3 regions of the Paenibacillus sp. MB22_1 genome follow, and region 3 is predicted to be linked to each of the others. Evidence: riboswitches for the same ligand, from Rfam matches in the RefSeq annotation. Region 3 holds a riboswitch; each other region holds the start of a gene.

Evidence for each region. A riboswitch is a leader RNA that binds a small molecule or an ion and turns the genes downstream of it on or off. The one in region 3 is predicted to bind cyclic di-AMP.
Region 1: it holds a riboswitch for cyclic di-AMP, as region 3 does, so the genes downstream of both, ACL02P_RS13265 (TrkH family potassium uptake protein) here and ACL02P_RS18575 (C40 family peptidase) in region 3, are expected to answer to the same signal.
Region 2: it holds a riboswitch for cyclic di-AMP, as region 3 does, so the genes downstream of both, ACL02P_RS22120 (hypothetical protein) here and ACL02P_RS18575 (C40 family peptidase) in region 3, are expected to answer to the same signal.

Annotation. Positions count from the first base shown of each region.
Region 1 is NZ_JBLADV010000002.1:339,313-343,994, forward strand. Features, by position in the region: gene ACL02P_RS13260 (potassium channel family protein) at 1-657, opposite strand, end outside; gene ACL02P_RS13265 (TrkH family potassium uptake protein) at 675-2,018, opposite strand; cyclic di-AMP (ydaO/yuaA leader) riboswitch at 2,085-2,251, opposite strand; gene ACL02P_RS13270 (hypothetical protein) at 2,397-2,768, shown strand; gene ACL02P_RS13275 (methyl-accepting chemotaxis protein) at 3,167-4,682, opposite strand, start outside.
Region 2 is NZ_JBLADV010000002.1:2,251,503-2,256,184, forward strand. Features, by position in the region: gene ACL02P_RS22110 (aspartate kinase) at 1-1,162, opposite strand, end outside; gene ACL02P_RS22115 (Na-translocating system protein MpsC family protein) at 1,244-1,549, opposite strand; gene ACL02P_RS22120 (hypothetical protein) at 1,618-2,082, opposite strand; cyclic di-AMP (ydaO/yuaA leader) riboswitch at 2,196-2,354, opposite strand; gene ACL02P_RS22125 (response regulator) at 2,562-3,263, opposite strand; gene ACL02P_RS22130 (ATP-binding protein) at 3,250-4,682, opposite strand, start outside.
Region 3 is NZ_JBLADV010000002.1:1,443,169-1,447,850, forward strand. Features, by position in the region: gene ACL02P_RS18555 (4a-hydroxytetrahydrobiopterin dehydratase) at 114-413, shown strand; gene ACL02P_RS18560 (c-type cytochrome) at 500-859, opposite strand; gene ACL02P_RS18565 (GNAT family N-acetyltransferase) at 1,024-1,521, opposite strand; gene ACL02P_RS18570 (C40 family peptidase) at 1,795-2,286, opposite strand; cyclic di-AMP (ydaO/yuaA leader) riboswitch at 2,291-2,487, opposite strand; gene ACL02P_RS18575 (C40 family peptidase) at 2,748-3,239, opposite strand; cyclic di-AMP (ydaO/yuaA leader) riboswitch at 3,244-3,380, opposite strand; gene ACL02P_RS18580 (hypothetical protein) at 3,602-4,432, opposite strand; gene ACL02P_RS18585 (M1 family metallopeptidase) at 4,467-4,682, opposite strand, start outside.

The DNA.
Region 1 (4,682 bases), 1.1 Mb from region 3:
ATTGATGATGGATTCAAATTGCTCGATATTTTTCTTTGATCCGATGATAACCATAATGTCGCCTTCATTAAGCTGATCCATCGCGGTGGGAGCAATCAGGATGCCGCTATTGCGGTGGATCGCCACGATGCTGCAGCCAAAGCGTGCCCGCATATTGAGGTCACCTATGCTTTTATGGTTCAAGCAAGCGGGAACTTTCATTTCTACGATGCTGTATTCCTTCGACAGTTCAATATAATCCAGCAAATTTGGAGTAACCAGCTGATGGGCCACACGAACCCCCATGTCGCGTTCCGGATAAATCACCCGATCCACCCCCAGCTTCTCTAAAGCTCGACCGTGCAGAAGGGAGATCGCCTTGGCAACTACCGTTTGAATGCCCAGGTCTTTGAGGAGAATGGCCGTCAGGATGCTCATTTGAATATCGGTGCCAATCGCCACGATGCCGCAATCGAAATTGCGAACCCCCAGCGACTTCAGCACCTCTTCTTCTGTAGCATCGGCGACAACCGTATGCGTGAGCCGATCGCCAAATTCTTCCACGATCTCTTCATTCCGGTCGATGCCCAGAACCTCATACCCTAACTCCATCAGTTTCAAGGCCAGACTCGAGCCGAAGCGCCCCAAGCCGATGATCACAAACTGCTGCTTTTTCATTTTTGCCCGTTTTCCCCTTATCCAATAATGATTTTGCCTTCTGGATGGCGGTACAGCTCTTTTCCTTTCTTCGGACCAAGCGCATAAGCAAGCGTCAGCGGCCCGAGCCGACCGGCGAACATGGTGAAGCTGATGATAATTTTACCGATAACCGTCAGTTTCCCCGTCAATCCCATCGTCAATCCGACCGTGCCGAAAGCCGAAGTGGTTTCAAACAAAATCGATAGAAAGCTCGCGTCCTCCGTGGTAGACAATACCATTGCCACTGCTATGACAAGGAATAAGGCTAGCATCGTGATCGTAAGCGCCTTGAAGACCCGTTCCCCGGCCATCCGGAATCGGAACAGGACCAGGTCAGTCCTTCCGCGAATCATTGAGCCAACCGAGCCGATCAGAATCGTAAATGTGGTCGTTTTAATACCGCCCCCCGTCGAGCCTGGGGAGGCTCCAATAAACATCAGGATGATCATAAAGAATTGCGTTGCCTGCCGCAATGCCCCAATATCCAGCGTGTTGGCTCCCGCCGTACGCGGTGTCACCGATTGGAAAAACGAACCCCAGATCTTGCCGCTCCAACTGAGTTGAGCAAGCGTCTTCGAGTTCGTGAACTCAAAGATGAAAATGACTATCGCCCCGATCACAATCAGCGCCAACGTCATCGTCAATACCACCCTCGAATGCAACGACAGCTTCCGCCGCTTTCGCAACTCAAATACGTCAGACAGTACAATAAATCCGATCCCTCCCGAGACGATCAGAAACATCGCAACAAAGTTCACGATCGGATCAGCAACGTACTTCGTGAAGCTTTGATATCCACCAAACAAGTCAAACCCGGCGTTATTGAACATTGAGACCGCGTGCCAAACTCCAAAATACAGCGCCCGACCAATCGGCATATCAAATGACCAGCGGATCGCAAACATCACCGCCGCACTGGATTCAATAAGGAGCGAATATAACAAAACTTTGCGGATTAAGCGTACGATTCCTTCAACAGAGTTTTGGTTCATCGCTTCTTGGAGGATGAGTCGGTCTTTTAACGATATTTTTCGTTTCAGGACAAGGGAAAACAAAGTGGCCATGGTCATAAACCCAAGCCCTCCAATCTGGATTAGGAGGATGATCACGACTTGTCCAAATGTTGAAAAATAGGTGCCGGTATCGACTACGACCAACCCCGTAACACAAGTTGCTGAAGTAGCCGTGAACAATGCGTCGACAAACGGAAGGGGTTCCCCGGTTGTGCTGGAAATTGGCAACATGAGCAGCAACGCCCCCAGCAAAATAATGAGCGCAAAGCCGATCACCAATATCTGCGGCGGAGAAAGGTTGATTTTCCTGGAATGCAATGCGTTCACCTCATCGTCGTTCTGAAAAAGAACAAAAGAAAAAAAGCACTGGAAATCCAATGCCTTTCGGTGTTTGGTTCCTGATGCACAGGCCTACGAGGTTAGCTGACGGATTCGGACATGCCCAGTTGCCCTATTCGCGGACGCTTCATCCTCCCATATATGAAGTTGAAGCTCCGGGAAATTCACCCCAAAATATATGGTTCCCCCGTTTTCATTACGAAATTCGGCCAATCTTTTCAATTGTTTTCATTCATTTTTGTCAAATGGATTATATCCTTTATTGCGTCTCGCCACAAAGCTCTATTTTCAAGAAAAAGACCAGAAAAAGACGAAATAAGGAATTGTGCAGATCAACTTCGCCCCCAATCTAAATGATGCGTAGACTTGCCAAAGTTATTGCCGTTTCTCGTCATTTTTACTTTTCGTCTGGCGGGTAATTTTGTATTGACTATAATAAAGTACATTGTTTACTTGCAATTAATGGATTTTTCCAGCGTTGCTAAGCTGGAAGGCCAGCAAAAGACGAAGGAAGCCCCTGTATGCGTCGGAAAAGGATTCCCCTGGATGTATAAAAAGATGGTTCGTTCGCCACTTTATCTCGAACGTGGGACCCAGTCAGTAGCTGTTCTCGTCATGGAGAAGCCAAAAGTGCGAATTCTACCGTCAGTTCAAGGTCTTCGTGTTTACATCAGAATATATCCGAAGAAGAATTACTCGACCTTGCAAAGAAAAAAATGGAAAGGCAAATTCGTCTGACTTACCTTAAGGGCTTTATGCGTGAGGTCGATATCTACAATTTGGCAGAACCGCTGTATCGACACCATCCCGAGTTATGGCATCGGATGGAGACCAAACATCATTTTGTTTTGCATCAGGATGCGTTACGAAATGTAAGTATCCATGTCCAATTAACTAATACAGGAAGATACAAGTTAAAGCCTGGTCACCATTCCAGAAGATAATTGTGTTTTCGAAGACGTTGTCCTTCTGCAATACGTCTTCAACTAAAATATCCGTATCCGTTCAACCGGAGGTGGAGTGGTAATGAAAGCGGCAGAATTCATGTCAACTCCAGTCTATACAGTTTCAAGAAGCTTTCATTTACACCTAAAAAAGTCCCGTTCTCCTTAAGACAAGGAAATCGGGACTTGCACTCAGACTTTAAATCTTCCAACTAACGCTTTCAGGGAATCTGACATTTCGTTAAGCTGGAGAGCGGTTTGGAACATTTCACGACTTGTGGCCGCCTGCTCTTCAGTCATAGCTGAGACCTCTTCAGCGAACGAGGCGGTCTCTTCAGTAATCCTCGTGATCTCTCTAATAGAACCTTCGATCGCTTTGCTCCCGACAGACATTTGCCCCACAGAAGAAGCAACATCCATAACTTGAACACTCAAACTGTCCACTTCGTTCGTAATAGTCTGGAAAGAATCTCCAGCTTTCAACATGGCTTGAATCCCGTCCTTGACGCCACGACTGTTCTCTTCTAGCTTTTGGACCAGTCCGTTTATTCCGTTTAACATCACTTCGATAGTTTCATGAATTTCACGAGTCGAATACGCCGCCTGATCTGCCAGTTTGCGGATTTCTCCGGCTACGACGGCAAAACCTTGGCCTTGATCGCCAGCGCGCGCCGCCTCAATAGCAGCGTTCAGTGACAGCAAATTGGTCTGGGTGGAGACCTCCTGAATATATGTAACGACATCCCGTATTTTCTCGGACAACGATGCCAGTTCTAGAGCTGAAGCTTGAATGTCGGAAAATGTTTCTTCCATCTTGCTTATTTTTTTCGCAGTATCACGCATCTCACCGGCACTTCTCGTAGCGACGGATTGTGCTCGTTTAGCAAGTTTGGAAGCATCGACTGACGTCACAGCAACCTGTTCCAGTCCAGATACCATTTGTTGCAAGATCGCAGACATCTCTTGCGCCTGTGAGACTTGGTGCTCTGCCCCCTGCGCTACGCGTCTAACTGATTCAGATATTTGATCGGCGGAATTGGCTCCCTCTTCTGCACCAGCCTTCAATATGGATGAGGATCGTTCCAATTCCAGAGTGTTGCCTTGTATATCAGTGATCATATTTTGGAGACTGGATAACATTAAATTGGTTTGATCCGCCAAATCTTTTGTTTCATCTTTGGTTTTTACTGTAATTCGTTTTGTCAGGTTGCCACCGGAAGAAGCGATTTCAGCAATCGCTTTTTCTACTTTACGTACGTTCTTGGTTGTTAGTGTACCTGTAAAGATGGCAGAGATTACAGATACGATGAGAATTATAAAGAAAGAACCGTACAGTTGTAACCGGAGTTGACCATTTTTCTTTTCAAGATCCGCTACTCTCTTCATCGTAAGCTGCTTTTCCATGGAACGAAATGACGAAAGCTGCTCACGTATGGAATCCATAGCCTCTTTCCCCGGGTCGTTCTGAAAAAACTGCTGAATGCCTTTGTTGTCATTGGCCTTTTTTAATGTAATTGCTTCCTCGCCTGAGCTTTGAATCCAGTGTTCGACATTTTCACGAATAGCTTTCAAATTCTCTTGTTGGTCAGGATTATCTGCAACAAGCTGATAGAGGGCATCATAATGCCTCTGCCAGTTAACTTTGCCATTGGTGTAAGGTTCCAGATATTTGTTTTCACCGGTTATAACAAATCCTCTTTGACCAGTT
Region 2 (4,682 bases), 810 kb from region 3:
TCCCTTCGATTACGCACGAAATTTTAATTTCAGACGTGCTGACCGTGTAAATGCTAACGCCGGTTTCGGCAATGGTATGAAACATCGTCGCTGCAAGACCAGGGGAACTGACATTTCCCGCCCCGACGATAGATACTTTCACCAAATCGGAGTGGGTTTCCAAGTTTTTGAAACCAACATCTGCCTGGATGTGATAAAGCACACTTTTTGCCTTCTCCAGATCGGCGAGGCTAACGGTAAAGGACAGGTCAGCCTTGCCATTCCTTATTCCGCCTTGAACGATAAGATCGACATCAATGTCGTCATTCGCAAGCGAATTAAAAACCGCAGCGAGTCGGCTTGGGTTTGTAGGCATATCCAATAAGCTTACATGCGCAATAGGCTTGTCGAACGCGATGCCACGAACCACGATTCCTTGTTCCATATCCGTTTCCTCCTTTACTTGCGTACCTTCATGGTTCGTAAAGCTGGATCGAACGACCAACTTCACTTTATTTTGTTTGGCACATTCCACCGCACGGGGGTGAAGAACCGCCGCTCCGAGATGAGCCATTTCCAACATTTCGTCGTAAGAGATTTCCTTCAGTTTTCTGGCCTGCTTGACGATGCGCGGATCGGTTGAATAAACACCGTCCACATCCGTGTATATTTCGCACAAATCTGCCCGGATCGCTGCTGCAAGCGCGACAGCCGTCGTGTCGGAGCCCCCGCGTCCAAGCGTCGTAATCTCGCCATTCTCTGTCACTCCTTGGAAACCGGCTATAATGACAATGCGCCCCTGATTTAGCGCATTCATTATTCGATCTGCCTGAATGTCGATAATCCGTGCCTTCCCGTGGTTGGCTTCTGTACGAATGCCGGCTTGCCAGCCGGTTAAAGAGACCGCTTGTTCGCCCAGGGCGTGCAGCGCCATCGACAACAGGGCAACCGAAACTTGTTCTCCTGTACTGAGCAGCATGTCCATTTCACGCGCTGAAGGGGTTGCCTCCGCGATTTCTTTGGACAACTCGATCAAATCGTCCGTCGTATCTCCCATTGCGGAGACCACCACGACGCACTGATGGCCTTCCTGCCTTCGGTCCGCTATCCGACGCGCAACGCGCTTTATCCGTTTGGCGTCGCCTACGGAACTGCCGCCATATTTCATCACCAATAATGACAACATTATCTCTCCCGATTATGAATTCGAATACTGTTCCACTTAACTGACGGACAGGCCTTGGAATAAAACGTCTCTTCAAACCTAATCATGCATATACTTGTGCTCGATATCGCAATCCAGATGAATCAGCTCCATTTTTTCCCCGGTGCCGATGCAAATGTCGGATTGAATGGAAGTGACGCGGCAACCGACAATTGCAGCCACTTTAGGTTTCAACAGCGCTTGCAATCGGTCGCGATCCATTTCGACTATCGTCTGATGAATGCTTCTGCCGCGTATGGTATGGACAGAGATGGAATGCTCAATTGTTGGAGTTCCTTTGGCAATGATCACGATATGGTTTTTAATGACTCTTACTTCCACCTCCTGCGGATGTTCACCGATCATTGCAAGTAGGCCTCTTTCAGTTGATTTACAAGCTCCTGCACCATGCATTTCTCCTTTCCGTTACGAGATCAGAATGAGACGTAAGATTCGGCATGTTCCATGATATATTGTTGTTTTATCGGAAAATCACCGTGATGTGGCAAAAGAAAAGGGGTCTCGAGAGTGGATGACAAGTCCATCAACGCCGATTCGGCCAACTCTTTTCGAATCCTTCCCCAATTCTCTTCTTTACCCTGTAGCAATTGAAAGGCTTGGGCAATGTTAAGACCTTTCAGATTCATATATACGGATGCCCATCCGACGAGGTCGAACGGTTTTTTCGTATTAGGCAATCGGTATTCTCCCCAACCGCTAAACCCGTTGCCGGATAGTTTCAGATATCCGCACACGCTACCTTTTTCGTTTTCGAAAAATAAACGCCGGGTCAACTCTTGATCGAAGCGAAATACTTCGATGGAACGGATTCTCTCCTCATACCGAAAACCGGGCGATTCAAGACCCGGCAGTGGATCCGCTTCTTGCACGTGTAACATGCTTGCCACTCTCCCTAAATGTTTTTTTGGGTACGACAAAAAGCCCGAAGAGCAGAGAAACGAAGCTCTCGGGCAGTCTGTTGTCAGTCCATCAGACAAACGCAGCTCGGATACGGTTCTCTCTCAATGCGCTTACGAGGTTAGCTGTCGGGTTAGGGCTTGAGAGTACCCTTTCCAAGTGCCAAGCAGACAAGGAATTCACCCCGTGAAACCATTTAATGGCTTCTGTTGGTTCCCCCGTTTCCCCTTAGGGAATTCAGCGATTCAAATGAATTTGAAGTTGTTGATAGAGATCATACGCTTTTTGCAAGACAATGTAAAAGCCGAATCCAACGCCTATTTTTGATTTTTAGCCTTTTCTCGTGCGCGAAAACGGATGCATCGGACAAAAACTTACGGAGACGGCAATATTTCTACACGAAGGTCCCGTTCTTACGTTTTTGAACGGAGGATGGACGTAGCCGAGGTAAGCGACTCTGTTACTCCCTGGACAGGAAGCGATAGCCGATCCCCGGCTCCGTCAGAATGAACTTGGGCCGAGTCGAGTCTTCCTCGAGTTTTTTGCGTAGATGTCCGATGTACACCCGCAAATAATGGCTGTCGGTCTCATTGTGGTGGCTGCCCCATACTTGTTGGAGCAGCTGACGCTGCGTGACTACTTTCCCGGCGTTGGAGGCGAGAATTTTCAACAGATCGTATTCTGTTGGGGTCAACTTGATCCGTTCTCCCTTCAACTCCACGCTTCGCTGTGCCAGGTCGATGGTCAGCTCGCCGATCTGGAGGATGGGCTCATTCGACGATTTGGCTACGTGCCGCAGCGCAACACGCATTCGAGCGACGAGCTCTCCCATCCCGAACGGCTTGGTTACATAATCATCGGCGCCGCTGTCGAGCGCGACGATTTTATCTTCCTCCCTGTCTTTTGCCGTCAGCACAATGATCGGCGAATTTGACCATTCCCGGATGCGGCCGAGCACTTCCATGCCGGATATGCCCGGCAACCCGAGATCAAGTATGATCAAGTCCGGCAACATCAAGGATGCCTGTTGGAGGCCCTCCTCTCCTGTCGAGGCTTCGTAGATGGCATATTGATGGGCTTGCAGGGTTACCTTCAGAAGCTTTCGAATTTGGGGTTCATCATCGATGATCAAAATGCGAGCCCCATGTTCATTCATGGTCATGATTCGTGGTTCCCCTTTCTTCAGCTGCTGCAAGCAAGTCGTCTTGCTTGTTTAAGGGAAGGGTTATCGTTACAATGGTCCCTCGCGGTTCCTTCGGCTGCGCCGATATCGTTCCTTCATGAAGCTCGACGATTCCTTTGCATATGGCAAGTCCCAATCCCGTACCGGTTATTTGCTTCGCAGCGGTTGAACGGTAAAACTTTTCGAATATCCGATCGTATTCGTCCTCGTTCAGTCCAATCCCCGTATCGGAGACCGAGATGACAACGCCTGCTTCCCCGGTTTTCACTGACAGGACGATTTCACTATAATCCGGACTGTATTTGATCGCATTGCTCACGACATTGACCAACATTTGCTCTAGCAATACTTCGTCACCCAGGACCATAATGGGCCCGTCATCCGGCAACTCGGTGCGCAGCTTTCGATGTTGTTGAAAGTCTTTGACCTGAGATAACGTGACGCCGATCAAGTCCTCCACATCGCACCAGTTTTTCCTGAGGCGCAGCATCCCGCTCTCCAGCTGCACCATGCTGAGCAGATTCGTCACTAGGCGATTCATACGAAGGGCGTCGTCACGAATCGTGACAAGAAGCTCCATTCGATCCTCTGCAGAGAAAATATGCCCGCCCTCGATCAGACCGGTTGCCGAGCCGATGATGGTTGCCAAAGGGGTGCGTAGTTCATGGGAGACCGAATCCAAAATTGCAGTACGAAGGCGTTCCGACTCTGCTGTTAGATGAGCAATTCGGGCTTCCTCCGCCAGCCTGAGGCGAGCGATTGCGCTGGCCGCCAAGCCTCCGAGAGCCTCGAAGAGCCGCTTTTGCTCGGTTGTGATCCCGGTTCGCGCTTCATTCGGATAGAGCGCGATGATACCATATGTGCGGTCTTCGGTCCGAAGCGGAATAAAATAACCCGGAGATTCGTTCAAACGCGAAATTTCCATTCCGGCCGTCTCGACGTGCTCAAACACTCGCTTTGCGATAGACATTTCCGTATTCTCTTGCCTGCAGTCAGGAAGATCGGCAGACTCATGGGCAAGTTTCAGGGTATTCTGGTCATCCGCCAAATAGATCGCGATTTCTGTGTCAAGGGTCTGCGAAACTTGTCGGGAAAAATTGTCCAGCATGGAATGGATGTCCGCGATCGCGCTCATCTGCTTGCTAAGCGCGTACAACGCAGCTGTGTGAGCTTCCCTTTGCTTGGAAAAGAGGACCTGCTGCTTCAGCTTGGCCGCTAGGCTGGCCGTTAATGCTGCCACCGCCAAATAGACGCCAAATGAAACCAGATAGCGCAAGTCTGATACGGTAAAGCTCAGTACAGGAGGCACGAAGAAGAAATCAAAGGCTAAGACACCCAGGATCGCCGCGTAGAAAGCAGGACGCAGTCCCCCGAAGACGGCATTGAAAAGAACCGGGA
Region 3 (4,682 bases):
TTGAGAATACAATAGTTGGAGACGAAGCTAGGACAAATCAAACTTCAGATCCTGGTGCGTGACGAGGAAACTTACATATACAGGAGTTCTTGAAGAGAACGGGAGGAAGAATAATGCCGTTTACACCGCAAGAAGTAGAAGCGCATTTGGAAAAACTGGAAGGATGGGAACTAGAGGAAGGACGATGGATTTTTCGTAAATATACGTTTTCCAACTTTATGAAGGGAATCGCATTTGTTGATGAGGTAGCAGCGATCTCGGAAGCATTTAACCACCATCCCTTTATCACAATCGACTATAAAACGGTAACGCTCCGTTTGACCTCTTGGGAGGAAGGCGGCATTACAGCCGTTGACATCAAGGAGGCGCAACAATATAACGAGGTCTACGAAAAGATGCGGTCAGGGGATTAACCAAATCAGAGCATGATCGAAACTATAGGGGTAACAAAACGACCGCCGGGAACGTAAATTCCCGGCGGTCGTGCTTTTTCGTGCTTTTATTTTTTCTCCGCAAGCCACATGGCGACGTTCGCAATTTCCTCTTCCTTTAAGCGATCCTTAAAAGAAGGCATCATGCCGCCCTTCCCTTTAGTGATGATGGAATACAGTTGTTCTGCCGTCAATTCCGAGCCGATCTTCTGCAGATTTGGGCCCGCTCCGCCTTGCAATGTATCACCGTGGCAGGAGATGCAATTTGCTTTGACGATGGCTTCGGCTTGTTCTGCGTTCATGGTGATTTCAGGCATTTGCGGCTTGGCTTCTTGCGCAGCCTCTTCCCGGCTTGGCAAGGTGAACATCAATACAAGGGCTAAAGCGCCTGCGATGACGAACAAACCGCTCATGATCCACTTTTGCATTTCAATCGCCCCTCCTATGTATGCTACCTATCCATTATAACGGAACACGCGGGTTGATCATAGTCTTTGTGTCCAAATTAGGAACAAAAATGATCCGTTTTCATTAAATTGTGTACCATAAGTCATAGTCTTAATCAAAACAGGACATAAAAAGGGGCGTGCCTTTATTCAGGCAGCCCCTTATGAACCATGCAATAAAACGGTTTGGACACCCCGCCAGGCGTCATCTTCTCGTACAGATCCGTGATGACAAACCCAGCCTTCTGGTAGGCCCGGATCGCCCGGGTGTTCCAGGTCAGCACTTCAAGGTCAATCTGGTTTTCCGGCTTACGGCGCCGGGCTTCCTCCACGATGGTCCTCACAAACTGCTTGCCCAGCCCATGGCCGCATAGCTCGGGCTTCATGCCGATGCCAAGCCGGGTGACTCCTTCCATCGGGAAGTACTGTGCGAAGCCGGCAAGCTCGCCCTTTTCATTCAACACGGAGACATACTGTTCGGCGCGGATCGCCGGGTTCCCAAACTCCACGTCAAGCGCTTTCATTTGCTCCCAAGGCAGCCAGCTGTAGATGTCGTAAGGAGAATCGTAACGCCAGGTGCAAATTTCCGCGCCATGGGCTTCTTCCATCGGCACGATACGAAACGGAGACATCGATTGGTCCATATTGCCCCTCCTTTGTTAAAGGAAAGTCCGTCGTAATTGTTCCATTATCCTCACAATAGCCGGAAATACGCAGCTTGTAAAGGTTTTTGCCCCCCCTTCGGGAATTTGTGAGATTTGCGCGGGATTTTTGGCTTTGCGGCAACCTTTTTCCCAGTTGTTTCGTTATATAGATAAGAGTACAGATAAAAAAAGACCGCAAGGCGGTTCCAATGAGAACCCGGCCCAGCGGTGAATTAGTGATGATGAACAGGATGAAACCGATAGATCAATGGATTACGATTCCGCAGCGTAGACGGAATAACCGTATTTACTGAGAACTCGCTTCGCGCCAACGTAGCGGTTCTGGTAATAACTATTGCTTAACTTGTCGATCCGGATGCCCTTGGATGAGGACGCGTGAGCGAATTCACCGTTGCCGATGTAAACACCGACATGGGATACTTTGCCCGTCCCCGTCGTCTTGAAGAAGACGAGATCCCCAGCTTGAAGCTCGCTCTTGGGTACCGGTGTGCCTTGCTTATACTGGGCGGCGGACACACGCGCCAGCTTGATGCCCATCTTGCTGAAGACGTACCGGGTAAATCCGGAGCAATCAAATCCCGCTGTCGTGGTGCCTCCGAATTTATAAGGCGTCCCGTACACGGAATCGACGATACTGGATAGCGTCGTTGTCTCGGCTTTTGCGGAGTCGGCAAAGGCGCTACCTGCCCCCAAGGTAAATAGGAGGGCTAAACTCGTTACCGCTGCTGTCAAAGTCTTTCTCAAGATGTCTTACTCCTTCCAAGGCCTACGAGGTTAGCTTATGGATTCGGTTGAAGGTTCCCTATGATTTGCTATAGAGGTAAGTAACCTTGATTGAAATGGTAGTTATTAGTTTGGGAGTTGTTACCTTTATAGCGAAAATCAATTCACCCTATGGTGGGTCCCCCGCTTCCCGGGTGCGTGGGAATTCGGCAGTTTCATTGTAGATTGCACCCAAGATCTTGCACAGAAACAGTTACAACAATAATTACAAAGTTGTTACCATTTACGTTGTTCATTTTACCAAAGCCGTCCAGAGTTGACAAGTTTGTCGAAAAAAACGCTTCTATTGGCCTGTTTTCGCGAGGCGATTCGTGGGTAATGGTTCCTAAGGGACTGGGGCTAGGGAGAAGGAGAAGGGAAGACAAGGAAAAAACCCGCAGAGACGTTGTTATCAACATCCCCACGGGCTTCGTAGCGAGTTCTTATTGAACATCATCGTGTTCAGCAATTTCACCGGTCACATCTTCATACTTGTCGTTGCTCATGATCCGTTTCGCTCCAACGTAACGCTCGACGTAATACTTCTCGCTTAATTTGCTGATGACTACACCTTTGGAGGAGGAGGCATGAGCAAATTTGCCGTCGCCGACGTAGATGCCGACATGAGAAACGCCTTTACCGGAAGTATTAAAGAAGACCAAATCGCCCTCGATCAATTCGCTCTTGTCAACCGCAGTTCCCATTTTGTATTGGGATGCGGATTGGTGAGGCAGCTTGATGCCGATCTTCGAGAAGACGTACATCGTAAATCCAGAACAGTCGAACCCGTCGGTTGTGGTTCCGCCCGCAACATAGCTGCTTCCGAGCGCGCCGCCGATGACGCTGTCCAGTTTGGAATCGGCGAAAACGCTGCCAGTTCCAATGGTGAAAAGCATGGCAAAACTTACTGCTGCTACCGTCAAACGCTTCTTCAAGAAGTTATGCTCCTTCCAATGCCTACGAGGTTAGCTTAAGGATTCGGTTGAAGGTTCCCTATGATCCCTCTAAAGCGAGATCAATTCACCCAAAGTGGTTCCCCCGTTTCCCTGGTGAAGGGAATTCGGCTTTGTTTTTCACACCTGACATTTCTTATTTGACATCCGGCACCAATCTCCTGCCAAAGATGACAAAAATAATTACAAAACTGTTACTGAAATTGCGTTGCTGTTATTGTAACAAAGTCAGGTATCTTTTGGCAATGCCTAATTCACAAGATTAAGAGGGGAAATAGGACTGAAGGCCTTCGCCAAACGGCGAAGGCCTTGTTGTTACGGGGTTTTTGAGGAGTTAAAAAATTTTAACTTTTTTGTGCCTTTGACTGCCAAAGATGAAATTGAGAGGCGATCTTCCAGACCTTAAACGTGCAGCGGAAGAGGGGATAAGCCTGCTGCAGGATCAGGGCCAGCATCCCCGTCCAAACCCAAGATGCGGTTCCGAACAGAAGGAAGAGGATCAGGCCAAAAGCCCCGAGAATCAACGAGATGGAGATGCCCTGCAAGAGGGTTCGGAAGCAAACCAGCAGGGAATTCCAAACCCCGGCCTTAAACAGGTAGCCGAACTGGACAAATAACAGGCACTGCCGGATGAACCAGCCGTAGATGAACCAGCCAAGAATCAGCCCAAGCCCGGTGAGCCAGGTTGCCATCGGGATTTCCATACCGGTGAGTCCAGGCCAGAGCGACAGCAGCCTCGGTACAATCCAGAAGGCGGGCAGCAAGGTAAGCACGAGCTCCATCGCGTAAAACAGAATCACCGGTTTGCCAAATTCCTTCATCCCTCGGAACAGGGGGAACCCCGGGCTGCGGTGATCGGCCGGTGTGAAGCCGTAGAAGATTCCGGCTTGGATCAACGGAGTCAAGATCATGCGCAGGACGACCATCCCTGCCAGCAGCCAGCAATACAGCCGAACCTCGGGATTGCTCCATAAATTCATTTGTCCCTCAAGCAAGAACAGTAGTTTCGACAGCGCAGTGGGCGGCGGGTCAGGATATCGTTGCAGCAGCGCCATTACCGCGGTATCGACCAACCTGTACAAGAACAATCCCCACAGCAGCTGGTACAGGAACAAGATGATGACCGAGGGAAATTGGCTTTTCAGGGCAGTCCACCCCAAACGAACGAAACTCATTTCTTTCCCTCCTTATAGAAGTATGGACCTAGGTTTACCACAGAAGTCCCCCAAGGATCGCTTCAAGCAGCTTGGTGACGCTCATATTGGAGCGGGACAGCGTGGTTTCAGGGACTTCCGCTTTCAGATAGTTGTTGATGTGAAGGTTCTCCACCGTTAAGGTGTAATCCGGATCGATCTGAACCCATGCCAGCGGTGCTTTATATTGCATCTTGATCTCGAGGCGAGTATCTTCCCCGTTCCATTGCTT